Regions from separate parts of the Kocuria kalidii genome, predicted to be linked through region 2. Evidence: riboswitches for the same ligand, from Rfam matches in the RefSeq annotation. Region 2 holds a riboswitch; each other region holds the start of a gene.
What was found. A riboswitch is a leader RNA that binds a small molecule or an ion and turns the genes downstream of it on or off. The one in region 2 is predicted to bind S-adenosylmethionine.
Positions count from the first base shown of each region.

Region 1: another riboswitch for S-adenosylmethionine. It lies ahead of ACH9D3_RS07330 (PLP-dependent transferase); the one in region 2 lies ahead of ACH9D3_RS06615 (NtaA/DmoA family FMN-dependent monooxygenase).
Region 3: another riboswitch for S-adenosylmethionine. It lies ahead of ACH9D3_RS12820 (MetQ/NlpA family ABC transporter substrate-binding protein); the one in region 2 lies ahead of ACH9D3_RS06615 (NtaA/DmoA family FMN-dependent monooxygenase).

Region 1 covers NZ_JBISWJ010000049.1:2,089-8,662, reverse strand. The annotation lists gene ACH9D3_RS07345 (DUF2867 domain-containing protein) at 1-453, shown strand, start outside; gene ACH9D3_RS07340 (rhodanese-like domain-containing protein) at 419-1,342, opposite strand; gene ACH9D3_RS07335 (cystathionine gamma-synthase) at 1,364-2,560, opposite strand; gene ACH9D3_RS07330 (PLP-dependent transferase) at 2,569-3,897, opposite strand; SAM riboswitch class IV at 3,936-4,057, opposite strand; gene ACH9D3_RS07325 (Lrp/AsnC family transcriptional regulator) at 4,167-4,619, opposite strand; gene ACH9D3_RS07320 (thiamine pyrophosphate-dependent enzyme) at 4,878-6,053, shown strand; gene ACH9D3_RS07315 (transketolase C-terminal domain-containing protein) at 6,050-6,574, shown strand, end outside.
Region 2 covers NZ_JBISWJ010000044.1:173-6,746, forward strand. The annotation lists gene ACH9D3_RS06615 (NtaA/DmoA family FMN-dependent monooxygenase) at 1-1,286, opposite strand, end outside; SAM riboswitch class IV at 1,364-1,478, opposite strand; gene ACH9D3_RS06620 (CoA-binding protein) at 1,550-2,014, opposite strand; gene ACH9D3_RS06625 (maleylpyruvate isomerase N-terminal domain-containing protein) at 2,068-2,748, opposite strand; SAM riboswitch class I at 2,855-2,959, shown strand; gene ACH9D3_RS06630 (ATP-binding cassette domain-containing protein) at 2,965-3,786, shown strand; gene ACH9D3_RS06635 (aliphatic sulfonate ABC transporter substrate-binding protein) at 3,889-4,926, shown strand; gene ACH9D3_RS06640 (ABC transporter permease) at 4,923-5,762, shown strand; gene ACH9D3_RS06645 (AMP-binding protein) at 5,894-6,574, shown strand, end outside.
Region 3 covers NZ_JBISWJ010000086.1:10,160-16,733, forward strand. The annotation lists gene ispG (flavodoxin-dependent (E)-4-hydroxy-3-methylbut-2-enyl-diphosphate synthase) at 1-1,060, opposite strand, end outside; gene ACH9D3_RS12805 (site-2 protease family protein) at 1,224-2,558, opposite strand; gene ACH9D3_RS12810 (methionine ABC transporter permease) at 2,745-3,404, opposite strand; gene ACH9D3_RS12815 (ATP-binding cassette domain-containing protein) at 3,401-4,444, opposite strand; gene ACH9D3_RS12820 (MetQ/NlpA family ABC transporter substrate-binding protein) at 4,441-5,331, opposite strand; SAM riboswitch class IV at 5,431-5,547, opposite strand; gene dxr (1-deoxy-D-xylulose-5-phosphate reductoisomerase) at 5,591-6,574, opposite strand, start outside.

The DNA.
Region 1 (6,574 bases), on a different contig from region 2:
GCGTGGCGGGTCCGCGGAGTGATGGACAAGCTGGTGGGCGGGGCCGGCCTGAACCGGGGCCGCCGCGACGCCACGGACCTCCAGGTGGGCGAGTACGTGGACTGGTGGCGCGTCGAGGACATGGAGGAGGGGCACAAGCTGCTCCTGCACGCCGAGATGCGGGCCCCCGGCCGGGCGTGGCTCGAGCTGTCCGTGGAGCCCGACGGCGAGGGCAGCCGGTACATGCAGCGGGCCATCTTCTTCCCGCGGGGCCTGCCGGGGCGGCTCTACTGGTGGGGCGTGTGGCCCTTCCACGGGTTCATCTTCCCGTCCATGGCCCGCAACATCCTCGCCACGGCCGCCGCGCTGGACGATCCCGGGCCCGGCGCGGCGGATCAGCCGGAGCAGGCGGAGCAGGCGGAGCAGGCGGCCGAGCGGATCACCCCTGCGGGCCGGACCCCGGACCGGGGCTGATCCCCTCCGGGCCCTCCACGGGCCGGGGACCGGGACGTCCCCACTCGCTCCAGGAGCCGTCGTAGACGGCGACGTCCTCGCGGCCGGCCAGGTGGGCGGCCAGCGCCAGGACGCAGGCGGTGATCCCCGAGCCGCAGCTGGTGACGATGCGCCGCCCCCCGGGTGCTGCCGCGTCGATCCGCTCCCGCAGCCGCGGCACCGGCAGCAGCCGCCCGCGGGCGTCCTGCAGGTCGGTGTACGGCAGGCTGACCGCCCCGGGCATGTGCCCCGGGCGCAGGCCCGGCCGCGGCTCGGGCTCGGTGCCCGCGAACCGGCCGGCGGAACGGGCGTCGAGGACGCCGGCGCCGGGGTCCTCGAGCGCCCGGGCGACGTCCTCCGCCCCGGCGAAGAACCCCTCGCGGGGCGCGAGCTCGACGTCCCCCGGATCCGCGGGGGGTGCGGCGTGCGCCGCGGTGGGCCGGCCCTCGGCGGCCCACGCCGGGAGGCCGCCGTCGAGGACGGCGACGCGGTCGAGGCCCGCGGCCCGGAACATCCACCAGACGCGGGCGGACGCGAAGACCCCCTTGCCGTCGTAGGCGACGAGCGTGCTCGTCCGGAAGATCCCGAGCGCACGGGCCGCGGCGGTCAGGCGCTCCGCCGTGGGCATCGTGTGCGGCAGGTCCGAGGACGGGTCCGAGAAGGGCCCGTCCAGGTCCAGGAGCAGCGCCCCGGGGATGGCCTCCTCGACCCGGTTCATCGTGGAGCTCGCGTCCACGAGCACGAGCCGGGGGTCGTCGAGGTGCTCGGCGAGCCAGTCGGTGCCCACCAGGGGCCCGGGCGGCTCGAGCAGGGCGTCGTGCTGCGCGGCGCTGTCCTGGGGCGTGCTGTTCTGCGGGGTGCCGGTGCTCATGTGCTCCAGGCTAGTGCCGGGTCAGGCGGTGGCGCCGGTGAGCGTCCGCTCGAGGTCCTCCAGCTGGTCCTCGACGTCCTCGATGCCCACGGAGAGCCGCACCAGGTCGACGGGCACGGCCAGCGCAGTGCCCCGGACGGAGGCGTGGGTCATCTCGGAGGGGTAGCAGATCAGGGACTCCACGCCGCCCAGGCTCACGGACAGCGAGTACAGCCGGGTGCCCTCCGCCACCGCCCGGGCCGCACCCTCCCCGCCGGCCAGCCGGAAGGAGAGCATCCCGCCGAACCCGCGCATCTGCGCGGCGGCGAGCGCGTGGCCGGGGTGCCCGGGCAGCCCGGGGTAGAGCACCCGGGAGACCTCCGGTCGCTCCAGCAGCCACTCGGCGATCCGCTGCGCGTTGTCCTGGTGGCGCTCCATCCGCAGGCTCAGGGTCTTGAGCCCGCGGGCGGCCAGGTAGCTGTCCTGGGGCCCGGCCACGGCACCGGCGGCGAACTGCTGGAAGCCGACCGCCTCGGCGAGGGGGACGCCGCGCCACTCGGCAGCCCCGACCACCACGGCGCCGCCGAGCACGTCGGAGTGCCCGCCGATGTACTTGGTGGTGGAGTGCACCACGGCGTCCGCGCCGAGCTCGAGCGGGTTCTGCAGGTACGGGGACGCGAAGGTGTTGTCGACGACCAGCAGCGCCCCGGCGTCCCGGGCGAGCTGCGCCCAGGCGGCCACGTCGGCGATGCCGAGCAGCGGGTTGGACGGCGTCTCGAGCCACAGCACCTTCGTGGTCCCCGCCCGCACGGCCGCCCGGACGTCGTCGAGGTCGGCGATGTCCACGGCCGTGTGCCCGATGTCCCAGGGGGCGAGGACCTTGGTGATCAGCCGGTTGGTGCCGCCGTAGCCGTCGGCGCCGAGCACGATGTGGTCGCCCGGGCGCAGCACCGCGCGCAGCAGCGCGTCCTCGGCGGCGATCCCCGATGCGAACGCGAATCCGCATTCGCCCCGCTCGAGGGCCGCGAGCTGCTCCTCGAAGCCGCTGCGGGTGGGGTTGGAGCCGCGGCTGTACTCGTGCCCGGCGCGCAGCACGTTGATCCCGTCCTGGGCGAAGGTCGAGGTCTGGTAGATCGGCGGGATGACCGCCCCGGTCAGCGGGTCGGGCTGCTGGCCGGCGTGGACGGCGGTCGTGGTGAAGCCCCGGGGGCGGGTGCGGGTCTCGGTGGAGGACGTCATGACGGGGCTCACTTCCGGGAGGTCTGGACGGTCTCGAGGACCGTGTCGAGGGCCTGGCCGAGATCGGCCACGAGGTCCTGGGGCGATTCGAGGCCGATCGACAGCCGGACCGTGGTCTCGGCGATGCCGCCGGCCCGGCGCTGCTCGGGGGTCAGGCGGCAGTGCGTCATGGCCGCCGGGTGGGACACGAGGCTGCGGGTGTCCCCGACGTTGGCGACCAGCTTGAACAGCCGCAGCCCGTCGATGAACGGCCCCACGGCGTCGTCCGGGGCGGCGAGGTCGAAGGAGAACACGGAGCCGGTCCCGAGGGGGAAGTCCCGGGCCGCGATCCCGGCACCGGGGTCCCCGGGCACGCCGGGGTGGTGGACGCGGGCGACGGCGGGGTGCCCGGCGAGGAACTCGGCCACCGCCAGCGCCGAGGCCGTGTGGCGGGCCACGCGCAGGTCGAGGGTCTCGGTGCCCTGCAGGATCTGGCTGGCGTTGAACGGGGACAGCGTGGTCCCGAGGTCGTGCACGTACTTGGCCCGGACCAGGTGCAGGTAGGGGCTGGCGCCGGCGCACTTGTCGACCAGGCTCCGGCCGCCCCAGCGGGCGCGGGCCTGCGTGAACTGCGGCCACTTCCCGGGCCGCGCGGACCAGTCGAACGTCCCGCCGTCCACGACCGCCCCGGCGAGCGCGTTGCCGTGCCCGCCCAGGAACTTGGTGGCGGAGTGCACCACGATGTCGGCGCCCTTCTCCAGCGGCCGGTACAGGACCGGGGACGCGAGGGTGTTGTCGACGACGACGGGCACCCCGGCCGCCCGGGCGACGTCGGCGATCCCGGGCAGGTCCGGGAGGGTGGCCAGCGGGTTGCCGATCGACTCGAGCAGGAACGCCCGGGTGTCGGGGCGCACGGCCGCCGCCCACGCCGCGGGGGCCGTGGGGTCCACGAAGTCGACCTCGATGCCGAAGTCCGCGAAGGAGTCGGTGAGCAGGTCCACCGTCCCGCCGTACAGCTTCTCGGAGGCCACGAGGTGCTTGCCGGCGCCCTGGCCCAGCAGGGCCAGCAGCGCCACGGCCACGGCGGACTGGCCGGAGCCGGTGGCCACGGCGCCCGCGCCGCCCTCGAGGTCGCTGATGCGCTGCTCGAGCACGGCCACCGTGGGGTTGCCGGTGCGCGTGTAGGTGAAGCCCGCCCGCGTCTGGGCGAACATCTGCCGGGCCGCCTCGTAGTCCGGGAACTCGAACGCCGCGGTCTGGTAGATCGGCACCGTCAGGGTGCGCTGGGTGACGTCGTCCTGGGTGCCGGCGTGGATCTGCCGGGTCGCGAGGTCGTGGACTGTCACGGGGGTGGACATGGCGCTGCTCCTGTGCGCTTGCTCTTACCCGCACCGGTCGTCCGCACCGGCCCGGTGGGCACGCCGCGGAAGATGCAGGCCGCTTCCTCATCCGAACCACCCGATGAGCATGGGGTTGGTGCGTGACCAAGTCGGAGCTTCGCGGTCACGTCTCGTGAAGCTGGAACGACACTATGCGCAGAGGTAGTCGGATGTCTCCCTGCGTCGGAAGATGACGACCGTGACGCTTCATGACGTCGTCACGGCGGGGCGCGGGCGCGGGACCCCGGTCAGGCCCTCGTGTCGATGTCCTCGAAGACCAGGAACGTCTGGGTGTCCACCACGCCGGGCAGCTGCTGGATGTGCTCGAAGATCACCTGCCGCAGGTGCACGGTGTCGACCGCCCGCACGAGCAGCATGACGTCGAAGTTCCCGCCGACCAGGGCGATGTGCTGCACGGCCGGGATCGCCCGGAGCTGGGCGCACAGCTCCCGCCAGGTGTTCTGCCGGAGCTTGAGCGTCACGTAGGCGGAGGCCTGCAGGCCCGCCCGCACCGGGTCGATCACGGTGCTGAAGCGCAGGATCACCCCTTCGTCCCGGAGCCGGTTGATGCGGGCGTAGGCGTGGGCGCGGGAGACGTGCACGGCCGCGGCGATGGCCGTCACCGACTGCCGGGCGTCCCGGGACAGCTCCGCGAGGATCCTCTGGTCGGTCTCGTCCAGCGGCACGGGGGTCGAGGGCACGGGGGGCTCCTTCGGGGTGGGGGGCGGGCGCAGCGTCCGCAGCGTGTCGGACGAATGCATGTGCTCCACGCCACACTAGGACATTTCGTCCACGGAGATCACGCCGACCTGCTCACTATTCTGCACTTTCCCCCCTCCGTGGATACGAACCCTCGCCTGTTCGCATACTGGGGAGACGAAGCCCTCCCAGTTTTCAGGCTTCCCAGCCTTCCCATCCTTCCTGCCTCCCCGCGACCGGGGACCGACCGAGGGGACACCATGAGCCAGACCGTCGAGACCCCCGAGGACCCGATCCTCCGGGCCTCCCAGAGCTTCGGCATCACGCCGGAGCAGTACATGCTCCCGGCCCGCGGCGAGATCCGCATGGTCGACCCGGACGGGCGCCTGCTCGCCCCCGAGGAGCAGGGCACCGGCCCCGGCCACGAGTACCCGCTGCCCGACCCCGAGGTGCTGCTGGACGCCTACGAGAAGCTGGTGGTCGGCCGGCGGGTCAACGACCAGAACTCCGCGCTGGTCCGCCAGGGCCGCATGGCCGTCTATCCGTCCAGCCACGGCCAGGAGGCCTGCCAGGTGGCGGCGGCCCTGTGCCTCGCGGAGGGCGACTGGCTGTTCCCCACCTACCGGGACACCGTGGCGGTCATGACCAAGGGCGTGGACCCCATGCAGGTCATGGCGATCTTCCGCGGCGAGTGGCACGGCGGCTACGACCCGCACGAGCACCGGGTGGGCATCCAGTCCACGCCGCTGACCACCCAGCTGCTGCACGCGGTGGGCGTGGCCCACGCCGCGAAGCTGCGCGGGGAGGACACCGTGGTCCTCGCGATGTGCGGCGACGGCGCGACCAGCGAGGGCGACTTCCACGAGGCCCTCAACTTCGCGGCCGTGTTCAAGCTGCCGGTCGTGTTCTTCGTGCAGAACAACGGCTACGCGATCTCCGTGCCCCTGTCCCAGCAGTCCGCGGCGCCGAGCCTCGCCCACAAGGCGGTCGGCTACGGCATGGCCGGCGAGCGCGTGGACGGCAACGACCTCGTGGCGCTGCTCGCCACGCTGCGCCGTGCCGTGGACCTGGCGCGCTCCGAGTCCGAGCCCCTCCTCGTCGAGGCGCACACCTACCGCATGCAGGCGCACACCAACGCCGACGACGCGACGCGCTACCGCGACGACGCCGAGGTGCAGGAGTGGATCGCCAAGGACCCGGTGACCCGGATGCGCGCCTACCTCGGCGCCGAGGGGGTGCTCGACGACGACGCGGCGCAGCGCATCGCCGCCACCGCGGAGGACGTCGCCGCGGCCCTGCGCGACGGCATGAACGCCGACGTGGAGGTCGACCCGCTCGAGCTGTTCCGCCACGTCTACACCGAGCAGACCCCGCAGCTCGCCGAGCAGGAGCAGTTCCTGGCCGCCGAGCTCGCCCGAGAGGAGACCGGACAGTGAGCACCCTCGAAGCCCCCGCGCCGTCCGGCGAGGCCCCGGCGCGCAAGCCCGTGACCTTCGCCCAGGCGCTCAACACCGCCCTGGCCGACGCCCTGGCCGCCGACGAGGCCGTCGTGGTCTTCGGCGAGGACGTCGGCACCCTCGGCGGGGTCTTCCGCATCACGGACGGGCTCGCGAAGCGCTTCGGCCGCACCCGCTGCTTCGACACCCCGCTGGCCGAGTCCGGCATCGCCGGGATGGCCGTGGGCATGGCGATGAACCGGATGCGCCCCGTCGTCGAGATGCAGTTCGACGCCTTCGCCTACCCGGCGTTCGAGCAGGTCGCCTCGCACATCGCGAAGATGCACAACCGCACCCGCGGCGCCGTGCGGCTGCCGATCGTCATCCGGATCCCGTACGCGGGCGGCATCGGCGGCGTGGAGCACCACTGCGACTCCTCCGAGGCCTACTACGCCCACACCCCGGGCCTGAAGGTCTTCACCCCGGCCACCGTCGAGGACGCCTACCTCATGCTCCGCGAG
Region 2 (6,574 bases):
GTGCCCTCGTACCCGGTCCGGTAGCGGCCGCGCTTCTGCAGCTCCGGCACGACCCACTCCACGAAGTCCTCGAACGATCCCGGGGACACGTGGTAGGCGAGGTTGATGCCGTCCAGCCCGCCCTCGTCGATCCAGCGCTCGAGCTCGTCGGCCACCGTCTGCGGGGAGCCGACGATGGGCACGCCCATGCCGCCCATCGAGATGTGCTTCGCGACCTCCTTGACCGTCCACTTCTTGTGGGGGTCGGCGGTGGTGAACGGGGTCAGGAAGGACTGGATGGACTCGGTCTTGATGTACTCCAGGACGTCGTTCTCGTCGTAGCGGCCCAGGTCCACGCCGGACCAGCCGCCCACGAGGCCCAGGGCCCCGTCGGTGTCCGCGTAGCGCTCGTAGTCGCGGCGCTTCTGCTCGGCCTTCGCGTCGGTCTCGTCGACGATCACGTGCAGCATGGCGAAGATCTTGAGGTCGTCACGGCCCCGCCCGTGGGCTTCCGCCTCGTCCCGCAGCTTGTCGGTGACCACGCGGGTGAGGTCGGGTCGGATGCCGCCCACGAACACCGCCTCGGCGTGGCGGCCGGCGAACGCCCGCCCGCGGGAGGACGCACCGGCCTGGAAGATCAGCGGCGTGCGCTGCGGCGAGGGCTCGGTCAGGCCGATGCCCGGGACGTCGAAGTACTTGCCGTGGTGCTGGATGGGGTGCACGAGGGCCGGGTCGGCGAAGACCCCGTTGGCCCGGTCGCGCCGGACGGCGCCGTCCTCCCAGGAGCCCTCCCAGAGCTTGTAGCAGACCTCCATGAACTCCTCGGCGATCTCGTAGCGCTCGTCGTGGGAGATCTGCTCCGTCAGCCCGTGGTTCTCGGCGGCGGACCTGAGGTAGGACGTCACCACGTTGAAGCCCATCCGGCCCCGGGTCAGGTGGTCGAGCGTGGCGAACTTCCGGGCCAGCGGGTACGGCTGCTCGTAGGTGATGGCGCTGGTCACGCCGAAGCCCAGGTGCTTCGTCACGGCCGCCATCGCGGAGATCTGCATGAAGGGGTCGTTGACCGGGATCTGGGTGGCGTCCCTGATCACCGGTGCGGCGGAGTTCTGGTAGACGTCGTAGTACCCGACGACGTCCGCGAGGAACAGGGCGTCGAACAGCCCCCGCTCCAGGAGCTGGGCCACGTCCGTCCAGTACTCGATCGTGTTGTACTCGTCCGCGCGGGAGCGCGGGTGCTTCCACAGGCCGGGGGCCTGGTGGCCCACGCAGGTCATGTCGAACGCGTTCAGGGCGATGCGCTTGCTCAAGGGTGTTCCTCCCGGGTCGATGCCGACCCGCGCCCGTGCGTCGTGGAGACCTGCTCGCGGGTCCGACGCACTCAGGGGCGCCGTACTTGCCACGGAGCGGGTGCACCGCGGCCCGATGTTCATCTGGGGCACCCCGCTACGGGAGAGGGTTGCCGCCCGACCAGCCAGAGCTTCGCGTCGGGACTCGTCATCGTCGTCGCGGAACAGTTTAGCGGCTCTCCCCGCGCCCGGCGCAAGCCGCGTCCCGCCGGGGACGGGGCGGCTCAGGCGGGCGGGAGGAACGGCGGATCCCGGCGGGGGTCGAGGGTCCAGCCCCGCCGGAGCCGGGGCCGGAGCTCGATCAGGGGGCAGGTGTCCATGACCACGTCGAGGCCGGCCCGTTCGGCCCGGGCGGCCGCGTCCTCGTCCACGACGCCGAGCTGCAGCCACACCGCTCCCGCGCCGGCGGCGATGGCCTGGTCCACCACCGCGCCGACGCGCCGGGAGTTGACGAAGCAGTCCACCACGTCGATCGGCCGCGGGACCTCGGCGAGCGTGCGGAAGCCGCGCTCGCCGTGCACCGGCTCGCCCTTCGGGTTCACGGGGACGATCGTCATGCCGAGGTCGTCCCGGAGCCGCCGCGCGACCGAGTGCGCGGTGCGGGCCGTGTTGCCGGTCAGTCCCACGACGGCCCACCGGCCGGGCCGGGTCAGGAGGCGGTCGATGACGGCGGGGTCGTTGCGGCTCATGCCCCCAGCCTGGCACGGGAACCACGTCCCCGCCCCGGGGTAGCGGGGGAGGTTCAGGAGAAGAGGGGCAGGAGGTCGGCGTACGCTCCCAGCTCCGCGCGCTCCGGGGCGGACAGCTCCGCCCGGCCGGTGCCCACGCGGGCGAAGTGCTCGTCGCTCCAGTGCTCGAGCGGCTCCCGCTCCCAGAGGTCGGTGAGGACCCGGCGGACCTCGGCGAGCCCGTCCGCGGCGGGCCCGGGCGAGCCGTCCAGGTGCTGGATCAGGTCCAGGTGGTGCACCGTGGCCTCCACCGCGAGGGTGCTCAGCAGGTCCTCGACGCGCAGCACGTGCCCGTCGGTGCGGACCGCGCCGCCGCTGCCGCGGTGCTCGGCCGCGTGCACGAGCGCCCCGGCGGTCCCGCGGTAGAGCTCGCGCACGGCGTCCCAGTCCGGGAGCATGGAGGCCGCCACCCGGGCCCGGCGCCGGCTCTCGGCGGCCGCCTCCGGGTCCCCGCCCCAGTCCGTCCAGTAGGTCGCGGCGTCCCGGTCCGGGCGGGCGGTCGTGGGCGTGTGCAGGGCGACCAGCCCCCGCAGCCCATCCATCGCACAGTGGTGCACGAGGTCCCGGACCGACCACCCCGTGCACCCGGTCGCGGCCCAGGAGTCGTCGTCGCCGAGGCCGTCGAGGACCGCGCCGAACGCCGTGCAGGCGTCGCGCACCAGGTCGGCTCGGGGCGAGGGATTGCGGCTCGTCATGGGTCCATGGTGGGGCACGGACGGCCCGCGTGCCACCCGGTCCCGCCGTCGCCGCGGAGGGAGCGCATTTGCCAGGGAACACGTCGAGGACGTTCAATGGACCGCGTAACCATCCGGAGCGGCTGAGAGACCTGGCTCGTCGACGTCGCAGCAACCGGCACGGATCCTCCTGATCCCCCGTGCAAGGTGCTAAAGCCAGGACCGATGGAGTTGATCATGAGCACCTCCCTGCTCCGCCCTGCGCCGTCCGGCGCACCGGGCACCCCGAAGCGCGCCTTCTCCGTGGCGTTCGAGCACGTCGGCAAGGCCTTCCCGTCCGGCCGCGAGACCCACCACGTCCTGCAGGACGTGGACGTCACCGCCGGGCCCGGCGAGGTGCTGGCGATCCTGGGGCCGTCGGGGTGCGGGAAGTCCACCCTGCTGCGCGCCGCGGCGGGGCTCGACACCGCCTCCGCGGGCCGGGTGCTCATCGACGGCACGCCCGTGTCCGGGATCGACCCGCGCTGCGCGGTCGCCTTCCAGGAGCCCCGCCTGCTGCCGTGGCGCTCCGTCCGCGAGAACGTCCGCCTGGGCCTGCCCCGTGGGCTCCCCCGCGACGAGGGCAACGCCGAGATCGACGACCTGCTGCGCCTGGTCGGCCTCACCGCGCACGCGGACCACCGCCCCCGTGCGATCTCCGGAGGCATGGCCCAGCGCGCTTCCCTGGCCCGGGCCCTCGCCCGCAACCCCGGCGTCCTCCTGCTCGACGAGCCCTTCGGCGCGCTCGACGCCCTCACCCGCCTCCGGATGCAGGACCTCCTGCTCACGATCCACGAGGCCCAGCCCACGACCGTCCTGCTCGTCACCCACGACGTGGACGAGGCGCTGCAGCTCGCGGACCGGATCGTGGTCCTGGACCGGACCGGCCCCACCGCCCCGGCGTCGATCAGCACGGTGCTCCCGGTGCCCGGGGAGCGCCCCCGGGACCGGTCCTCCGAGGTCCTCGCCGACCTGCGCGTGCAGCTCCTCGGCCACCTCGGCGTCGACACCCACCACTGACGCGACCCGCTGACCCGCCCCCGAACCGCCCCGCCCCGTTCCCCGGACCGCCGCGCCCGCCCGCGCCACCGGCCCCGCCCGTCCACCACGAAAGGCCCCGCCATGCCCCTGCCCCAGCGCTCCGTCCGCACGATCCCCGCTCTCACCGCCGTCCTGGCGCTCGCCCTGACCGGCTGCATGGCCGGTGAGGGCGAGGGCCAGGCGGAGGCCGCCGGCGACGGCACCGTCCGCGTGGACTGGGCCACCTACAACCCGCTCTCCGTCGTGATCAAGGAGAAGGGGTGGCTCGAGGAGGCGTTCTCCGCTGAGGGCGTCGAGGTCGAGTGGGTGCAGTCCGCCGGGTCGAACAAGGCCAACGAGGCGCTGCGCGCCGAGGCGGTCGACATCGGCTCCACCGCGGGCTCCGCGGCGCTGCTGGCCCGCAGCAACGGCACCCCGATCCACGTGATCGACGTCTACTCGCAGCCGGAGTGGTCCGCCCTGGTGACCACGGCGGACAGCGAGGTGCAGGAGGTCGCCGATCTGGCGGGCCGCACCGTGGCCGCGACCAAGGGCACCGACCCCTACTTCTTCCTGCTCCAGGCCCTCGACGAGGCGGGGGTGGACCCGGGGGACGTCACGATCCAGACCCTGCAGCACGCCGACGGCCGCGCCGCCCTCGAGAACGGCCAGGTGGACGCCTGGGCCGGGCTCGACCCGATCATGGCCGCCGCGGAGGAGGACGGCGCCGAGCTGTTCTACCGCAACGTCGACTTCAACACCTACGGCTTCCTGAACGCGCACGAGACCTTCCTCGAGGAGCGGCCCGAGGCCGCCCAGACCGTGGTGGACGTCTACGCCTACGCCCGGGAGTGGGCGCAGGCGAACACCCGGGAGACCGCGCAGCTGCTCTCCGAGGCGGCCGGGATCGAGCTGTCCGTGGCCGAGAAGGTGCTCGAGCGCACCAACCTGGACATCGACCACGTGCCCGGCGACGAGCAGCTCGCGGTCCTCGAGAAGGTGGGTCCGATCTTCGTCGAGTCCGACGACGTGGCCGGCCAGGAGCAGATCGACGAGGCGCTCGCGAGCATCGTGGAGAGCTCCTACGCCGAGAACGCCGACGCCGACCGCGGGGCCGAGCTCGTCGGGGAGCAGGAATGACGCGGCCGCTGCCCCCTGCCGAGGAGGCCGAGCGCACCGACGCCCCGGACGACGCGCCCCCGCCGGCCGCGGAGGCTTCCCGGCGGCGGCCCCTGCTGCGCACCGGGCTGGGCCTGCTCCTGCCCGCGGCGCTGCTGCTGCTGTGGCACGTGCTGTCCACCGCCGGAGTCTTCAGCGCCGTCCAGCTGCCGGCCCCGCTCGCGGTGCTCGAGGCCGGGCTCGGCCTGCTGGCCGGCGGGGACCTGTGGACGCACGTGGGCATCTCGACCCAGCGCGTGCTGATCGGCTTCCTGCTCGGCGCCGGGCTGGGCCTCCTGGCGGGGTCCTTCATCGGCCTCTCCCGCTGGGGCTCCACGCTGGTCGGCCCCACGATCGGGGCCTTCCGGGCCGTGCCCTCGCTGGCGTGGGTGCCGCTGCTGCTGCTGTGGATCGGCCTCGGCGAGGACTCGAAGGTGACGCTGGTGGCCATCGGCGCGTTCTTCCCCGTCTACACCACCGTCTCCGCGGCGCTGCGGCACGTGGACCGCAACCTCATCGAGGCGGCGCGGGCCTTCGGGATCCACGGGCTGCGCCTGCTCACCACGGTGCAGCTGCCGGCGGTCATGCCGTCGGTGATCTCGGGTCTCCGCCTGGCCCTGGCCCAGGCGTGGCTGTTCCTGGTGGCCGCCGAGCTGCTGGGGGCCTCCATGGGCCTGGGCTGGCTGCTCACCGACTCGCAGAACAACGGCCGCACCGACCGCCTGCTCCTGGCGATCGTCCTGCTGGCCGTGCTCGGCAAGCTCTCCGACGCCCTGCTGGGCGTGTTCGAGAAGTGGGCCGTCCGGAAATGGGCGTGACACGTGCGCCTGGCACAGTGGACCCGTCCGCCCGAGCAGGAACCGCGCAGACCGGAGCCGGGCAGACAGGTTTCGCGCAGACAGATTTCGCGCAGACAGATTTCGCGCCGGCAGGAAAGGACCGCAGCACCGTGAGCCACAGCTGGAGCGACCCGCACTCCCCCGTCCCGAACCCCGCGCGCGTCTCGGACGAGGCCCGGATCGCGTTCTGGGAGAACCAGGCCTCCCGCCTGGACTGGGCCGAGCCGTGGACCACGGCCCACCGCTTCGCGGCGCCGCGGCGGATCGGCAAGGACGCCGACGGCAGCCCCACCTGGTCGGTCCCGGAGCTCGCGTGGTTCGAGGGCGGGAAGCTCAACGTGGCGCACAACTGCGTGGACCGCCACGTCGAGGCCGGCCGCGGCGCCCACGTGGCCCTGTACTTCGAGGGGGAGCCCGGCGACCGCCTAGTCTACACCTACGCGGACCTGCAGCGGGAGGTCTCCCGGGCGGCCAACGCCCTGCTCGCGCTGGGCGTGGAGCAGGGCGACCGGGTGGTGATCTATCTTCCCGTCATCCCGGAAACCGTGATCATCACCCTGGCCTGCGCCCGCATCGGTGCGGTGCACTCGCTGGTCTTCGGGGGCTTCTCCGCCGAGGCGCTGCGGTTCCGGGTGGAGGACACCGGCGCGAAGGTCCTCGTGACCACGGACGGGCAGCACCGGCGCGGGGCCGTGGTTCCCGTCAAGGCCGTCGCGGACGAGGCCTGCGGCGGCGACAACGCGGTCGAACACGTCGTCGTCGTGCGCCGCACCTCGCGGCCGGGCCGCACG
Region 3 (6,574 bases), on a different contig from region 2:
GGTCCTCGGGAACGGTCTTCACGACCTCGCCCTTGACGAAGATCTGGCCCTTGCCGTTGCCGGAGGCCACGCCCAGGTCGGCCTCGCGCGCCTCGCCGGGACCGTTGACCACGCAGCCCATCACGGCCACCCGCAGCGGGACGGTGAGGCCCTCGAGGCCCGCCGTGACCTCGTCCGCGAGGGTGTAGACGTCCACCTGCGCACGACCGCACGAGGGGCAGGAGACGATCTCGAGCTTGCGCGGGCGCAGGCCCAGGGACTGCAGGATCTGGTTGCCGACCTTGACCTCCTCGACCGGCGGAGCCGAGAGCGAGACCCGGATGGTGTCGCCGATGCCCTGGGAGAGCAGGGCGCCGAAGGCGGTGGCGGACTTGATGGTGCCCTGGAAGGCCGGACCGGCCTCGGTCACGCCGAGGTGCAGGGGCCAGTCGCCGCGCTCGGCGAGCAGCTGGTAGGCCCGCACCATGGTGACCGGGTCGTTGTGCTTGACCGAGATCTTGAAGTCGTGGAAGTCGTGCTCCTCGAACAGGGACGCCTCCCACACCGCGGACTCCACGAGGGCCTCCGGGGTGGCCTTGCCGTACTTGTCCATGATCCGCTGGTCGAGCGAGCCCGCGTTCACGCCGATCCGGACGGACACCCCGGCGGCCTTGGCCTCGCGGGCGATCTGGGCGACCTGGTCGTCGAACTTGCGGATGTTGCCCGGGTTCACGCGCACGGCCGCGCACCCGGCCTCGATGGCCGCGTAGACGTACTTCGGCTGGAAGTGGATGTCCGCGATCACCGGTATCGGGGACTTCATCGCGATGATCGGCAGGGCGTCGGCGTCGTCCTGGGACGGGCAGGCCACCCGCACGATGTCGCAGCCGGTGGCGTTGAGCTCGGCGATCTGCTGCAGGGTGGCGTTGATGTCCGTCGTGGGGGTGGTCGTCATGGACTGCACGCTCACCGGCGAGTCGGAGCCGACGCCCACGGACCCGACCCGGATCTGCCGGGTCCTCCGGCGCGGGGAGAGGACGGGCTGGGGCGCGGCGGGCATGCCGAGGCTGACCGGGGTCAAGGAGTTCCTCCGAGGAATTCGAGGGCAGGAGCTGGAGCGGTGGCGCCGGGACCGGAAACCGGGCCCGTCGCCGGTACCCATTGTGCCCCATGCTCCCGGCCGGTCCCCGGGAGCCGCCCGGGGTTCCGCCCTGGCCGAACGGACGACCGGCCCGGCCGGCGGCTCAGAACAGGCGGACCGGCTCGACGATGTCGGCGTAGATCAGCAGGACGGACATCCCGATCATCAGCACCGCGACGGCGTAGGTCGCCGGCAGCAGCCGGGCGGGGTCGAACGGGCCCGGATCGCGGTGCCCGAGCAGCCGGGCACTCCCCCGGCGCAGCGCCTCCCACAGCGCCCCGGCGACGTGCCCGCCGTCCAGCGGCAGCAGGGGAAGCAGGTTGAACACGAACAGCGCCAGGTTCACGGAGCCGACGAGCCCCACCAGGGAGGCCGCCTTGTCCCGCAGCGTGATCTCCTCGTGCGCGGCGATCTCCCCCGAGATCCGGCCGACCCCCACCACGGAGATCGGCCCGTCCGGGTCCCGCGGCGCGTCCGAGAACGCCGCCTCCGCGACCTCGTACACGCGCTGGGGCAGGTGCAGGACCACCCCGGCGATCTGCTGCAGGCCGTCGAGCACCGCTCCGGGCACCGCGGTCAGCGGCTGCCGGACGGGCTCGGCCGTGGGGCTGATCCCGATGAACCCGACCTCCTCGTAGCGCGGGGTGCCGTCCTCCCCGGTCACGGCCGTGCCGTCGTCGTCCAGCACGGGCCGGGCGGTGAGGATCGGGGTGAGGTCGGTGCGCACGGTCGCCCCGTCCCGTTCCACCAGCAGGGGGACCCGTTCCCCGGCACGGTCGCGGATGCGCCCGGTGAGCTCGTCCCACGAGGCGACCGGGGCGCCGTCGACGGACGTGACGACGTCCCCGGGGCGCAGCCCGGCGGCGTTGGCCGGGGCCCGCGGGTCCCCCGGGCGGCACTCGGTCTGTCCGTCCGTCTGCCGCTCGGCGGGGACCACGCACTCGGACACCCACGCGACGGTCGTGGTGGGCGTCGCGGTGCCGAAGCCGGAGAGCAGCACGGCCAGGCACAGGGTCCCGAGCAGCAGGTTCATCACCGGGCCGCCGAGCATGATGACGATCCGCTTCCACACGGGCAGGCGGTAGAACACGCGGTCCTCGTCGCCGGGGGCGAGCTGCCCGGCCGCGGCGCCGCGCGCCTCCGAAGCCAGCTGCTGCAGCACCCCGGTGCTCGAGGAGCGGGCCTGCGCGCCCGCACGCACCGGCGGGTACATCCCCACCATGGAGATGTAGCCGCCCAGCGGGACCGCCTTGAGCCCGTACTCCGTCTCGCCCCGCCGGCGGGAGAACACGGTGCGCCCGAAGCCGACCATGTACTGCGTGACCCGCACCCCGAAGAGCTTGGCCGGCACCAGGTGGCCGATCTCGTGCAGGGCGATCGAGACCGCGATGGCGACGGCGGCGAGCAGCACGCCCACGAGGAACAGCACGACGCCCATCCGTGGGACCTCCCGGGATCGTCGACGGTCCCCGGCGGGCGCCGGGGACGGCGGGACCGTGCGCTGTGCACGGCGAGAACCAGTGTGCACCACCATCCTGGGCGGCGCGTGGCAGCCGCACCGGTGCACGACGACGGCCGGCCGCCCCCGCGGGAGGCGGCCGGCCGTCGCGGGCCGTGCGGTGCGTCAGCGGCGGAGCATCTTCCGGGCCAGCCAGTTGCCGAAGAACTGCACCGACTGGACGAGCAGGATGATGACGGCCACCGCGGCCCACGTCACCTCGTCGTTGAACCGCTGGTAGCCCAGGCGCAGGGCGAAGTCGCCCAGGCCCCCGGCGCCGATGGCACCGGCCATCGCGGACATGTCCGTGATGCCGATGACGAGGAAGGTGTAGCCGAGCACCAGGGGCCCCAGCGCCTCGGGCAGGATCACCGTGGTGATGATCCTGAACCGGGACACGCCCATGGACCGCGCCGCCTCGACCACACCGGGGTCGACCCCCACCAGGTTCTGCTCCACGATGCGCGCGACCGCGAAGGTCGCCCCGATGGTCATCGCGAAGATCGCCGCGTTGGGGCCGAGCCGGGAGCCGACCACCGCGGTGGTCAGCGGTCCCAGGGCCGCGAGCAGGATGATGAACGGGATGGGCCGGACGAAGTTCACGAGCACGTTCAGCGCCGTGAAGACCACCCGGTTCTCCAGGATGCTGCCCCGCCGGGTGACGTACAGGCCCGTGCCCACGAGCAGGCCCAGGAGGCCCGCGAGCACCAGGGTCGCCGTGACCATGTACAGGGTCTCCCCGACGGCCTTGAGCAGTTCGGGTCCGAGGACCGACCAGTCCGTCATGCCGCCACCTCCCGCACGGTCGTGACCCGGGCGAGCTCGGCGACCACCTGGTCCACGGCGTCGTCGGCCCCCTGCAGCTCGAACGTGAGCGCGCCGAAGGACTGCTCCTGCAGCACGCTGATCCCCCCGAAGGCGATGGTGAAGCGCACGCCCCGGGTGACGCCGTCGGAGAGGATCCCGCCGATGTCGGTGTCGTCCCGGACGTCCACGGACACGAGCCGGCCGTGGTGGGTGCGCCGCAGCCGCTCCACCTCGTCCGGGCCGGGCTCGGTGTGCATGACCGACGAGACGAAGCGCCGTGCGGTCTGCGTGCTCGGCCGGGAGAACACCTCGGCCGTGCTGCCGTGCTCCACGACCCGCCCGTTCTCCATCACGGCCACGCGGTCGGCGATCGCGCGCACGACCTCCATCTCGTGGGTGATGAGCACGATCGTGATGCCCAGCTCCCGGTTGACCCGCTGCAGCACCTGCAGCACCTCCTGGGTGGTCTCCGGGTCCAGCGCGCTCGTCGACTCGTCGGCGAGCAGCAGCTTGGGGTTGGACGCCAGCGCACGGGCGATGCCCACGCGCTGCTTCTGCCCGCCCGACAGCTGCTCCGGGTAGTTGCGGGCCCGCTCGCTCAGGCCCACGAACTCGAGCAGCTCGGCGACCCGCTGCCGGCGCCGCTCCTTGGGCCAGCCGGCCCGCTTGAGCGGGTACTCGACGTTGCCCGCCACGGTCCTCGAGGTGAAGAGGTTGAACTGCTGGAAGATCATGCCGATGTCCCGGCGCAGCGACGCCAGCTGCGGCTCGGTGCGCCCGTCCACCCGGCGGCCGTCGACCTCCACGGTGCCGCTCGTCACCGGTTCGAGCCCGTTGATGAGGCGCACGAGCGTGGACTTGCCGGCGCCCGAGTAGCCGATCACGCCGAAGATCTCACCGCGGCGGATGTCGAGCGTGACGTCCTCCACGGCGGTGACCTCGCGGCGGGAGCGGCCGGTGCCGACCACGAAGGTCTTGCTCACCCCGGCGAACCGGACGATCGGATCCGCACCCGTCACTCCGACTGCCCCTGCAGGTCCTCGGCGTAGCGGGTGGTGATGTCCTCGAGCTCCTGCTGCTCGAGCTGCAGCGGCACCGCGGTGCCGTCGGTCTCGTTGGCCTCGGCCTCGAGCACGGCGGGGTCGTGGTAGAACCCGGCGACCTGCTGCAGGGTCTCGTCCTCGGCCCACTGCTCCTGGGCCGCGAAGAGGTTGACGTAGGCGCGGGCGCCCTCGCTGTCGGCGCCGTCCTCGAACAGCGCGTCGTCGGCGTCGAGTCCGGCGTCCGCGAGGAAGTCGTTGTTCACGATCGAGCCCTGGACGGAGTCCAGGGAGAGCACCGTCTGCTCGGCCGAGACCGGGGTGACGGAGACGGTGGAGTTCTCCTCGTCGATGTCGAACTCGGTCGGGGCCGTGGTCTCGGAGGTGAAGCGGATCAGGCCGGCCTCCTCCAGCACGAGCAGGCCGCGGGAGAGGTTGATCGAGTCGTTGGGCACGGCCACGGTGTCGCCCTCCTGGAACTGGTCCAAGGACGTGTACTCCTCCGAGTACAGTCCCAGCGGGTAGATCGAGGTCGAGCCGACCGGCGTGATGGTGTCCTCGGCGTTGTTGTTGTAGTCGGCGAGGAACGCGGGGTGCTGGAACCAGTTCAGGTCGATCTCCCCGCTGCTCAGGGCGGGGTTCGGCTGCTGGTAGTCGCTGAAGGAGACGTACTCGACGGTCACGCCGTTCTCCTCCGCCACCTGCTGCAGCGCCTCGTGGGTGGAGTTCTCGCCCACCACGCCGATGGTGACGACGCCGTCGTCGGCCGGGTTCTCGGCGCTGGTGCCGGATTCCCCGCCGCAGGCGGTGAGGGTGAGGCCGAGGGTGGTGGCCAGGGCGAAGAAGGTGAGGCGCTGCGATCGCATGTCGTGCCTTTCCGTGGGTCCGGGATGTCGGGGCTTCCCACCGGTGCATCACGGACGGCGGCCACGGTCGAGGGCACGCCGGAGGGCGGGTCCACGGTCGAACCGTACTTGCCGCCGGCCGTCGATGGCCGGTGCCGGATGGTTCACCTGGGGCACCCCACTACGGGAGAGGGTTGCCGCCCAGCAAGCCAGGGCTTCGCGCTGGGACTCGTCATCCGCCGGACACACTAGCACGTACGGCGGGACCAATCCGGGCCGGTCAGCGGGCCAGGACCTCGTGGGCGCGGCGCCGGGCCCAGCGCTCGGCCTCGAGCACCGCCTCGAGGTCCGGGCTGCCGGTCCCCTCGTGCTCGCCGAGCACCGTCTCGACCGTGTCCACGATGGACGGGAAGCGGATCCGGCCGTGGTGGAAGGCCTGCACCGCCTCCTCGTTGGCGGCGTTGAAGACCGCGGGGCACGTGCCGCCGCGCTCCCCCGCCGCCTTGATGAGGTCCACGGCGGGGAACGCCTGCCGGTCCAGCGGCTCGAAGGTCCACTCGGCGGCGCGCGTCCAGTCGCACGCCGGGGCCGCGCCGGGCACCCGGTGCGGCCAGGCCAGGCCCAGCGCGATGGGCAGGCGCATGTCGGGCGGCGAGGCCTGGGCGATCGTCGAGCCGTCCACGAACTGCACCATGGAGTGCACGACCGACTGCGGGTGGACCACCACGTCGATGCGCTCGAGCGGGACGTCGAAGAGCAGGTGCGCCTCGAGCACCTCGAGCGCCTTGTTCACCATGGAGGCCGAGTTGGTCGTGACCATCAGGCCCATGTCCCACGTCGGGTGGCGCAGCGCGTCCTGCGGGGTGACCGCTTCGAGCTCGGCCCGGGAGCGGCCGCGGAAGGGGCCGCCGGAGGCCGTCAGCACGAGCCGGTCCACCTCTCCGGCGGTGCCGCCGCGCAGCGCCTGCGCGAGGGCGGAGTGCTCGGAGTCCACGGGGATCAGCGCGTCCGGGTCCCCGGTGGCCGCCGCGGCCTCCTTGACGAGAGCCCCTCCGGCGATCAGCGACTCCTTGTTCGCCAGGGCGAGCTTGTGCCCGGCCCGCAGCGCCGCCAGCGTGGGGGCGAGTCCGATGGAGCCGGTGATCCCGTTGAGTACGAGGTCGGCGTCCGGGTGGGCCGCGGCCGCCGATGCCGCATCGGGTCCGTGCAGGACGTCCGGGCGGTAGTCCGTGGCCCCGGCGGCCGACGCGCACTCCGCGATCAG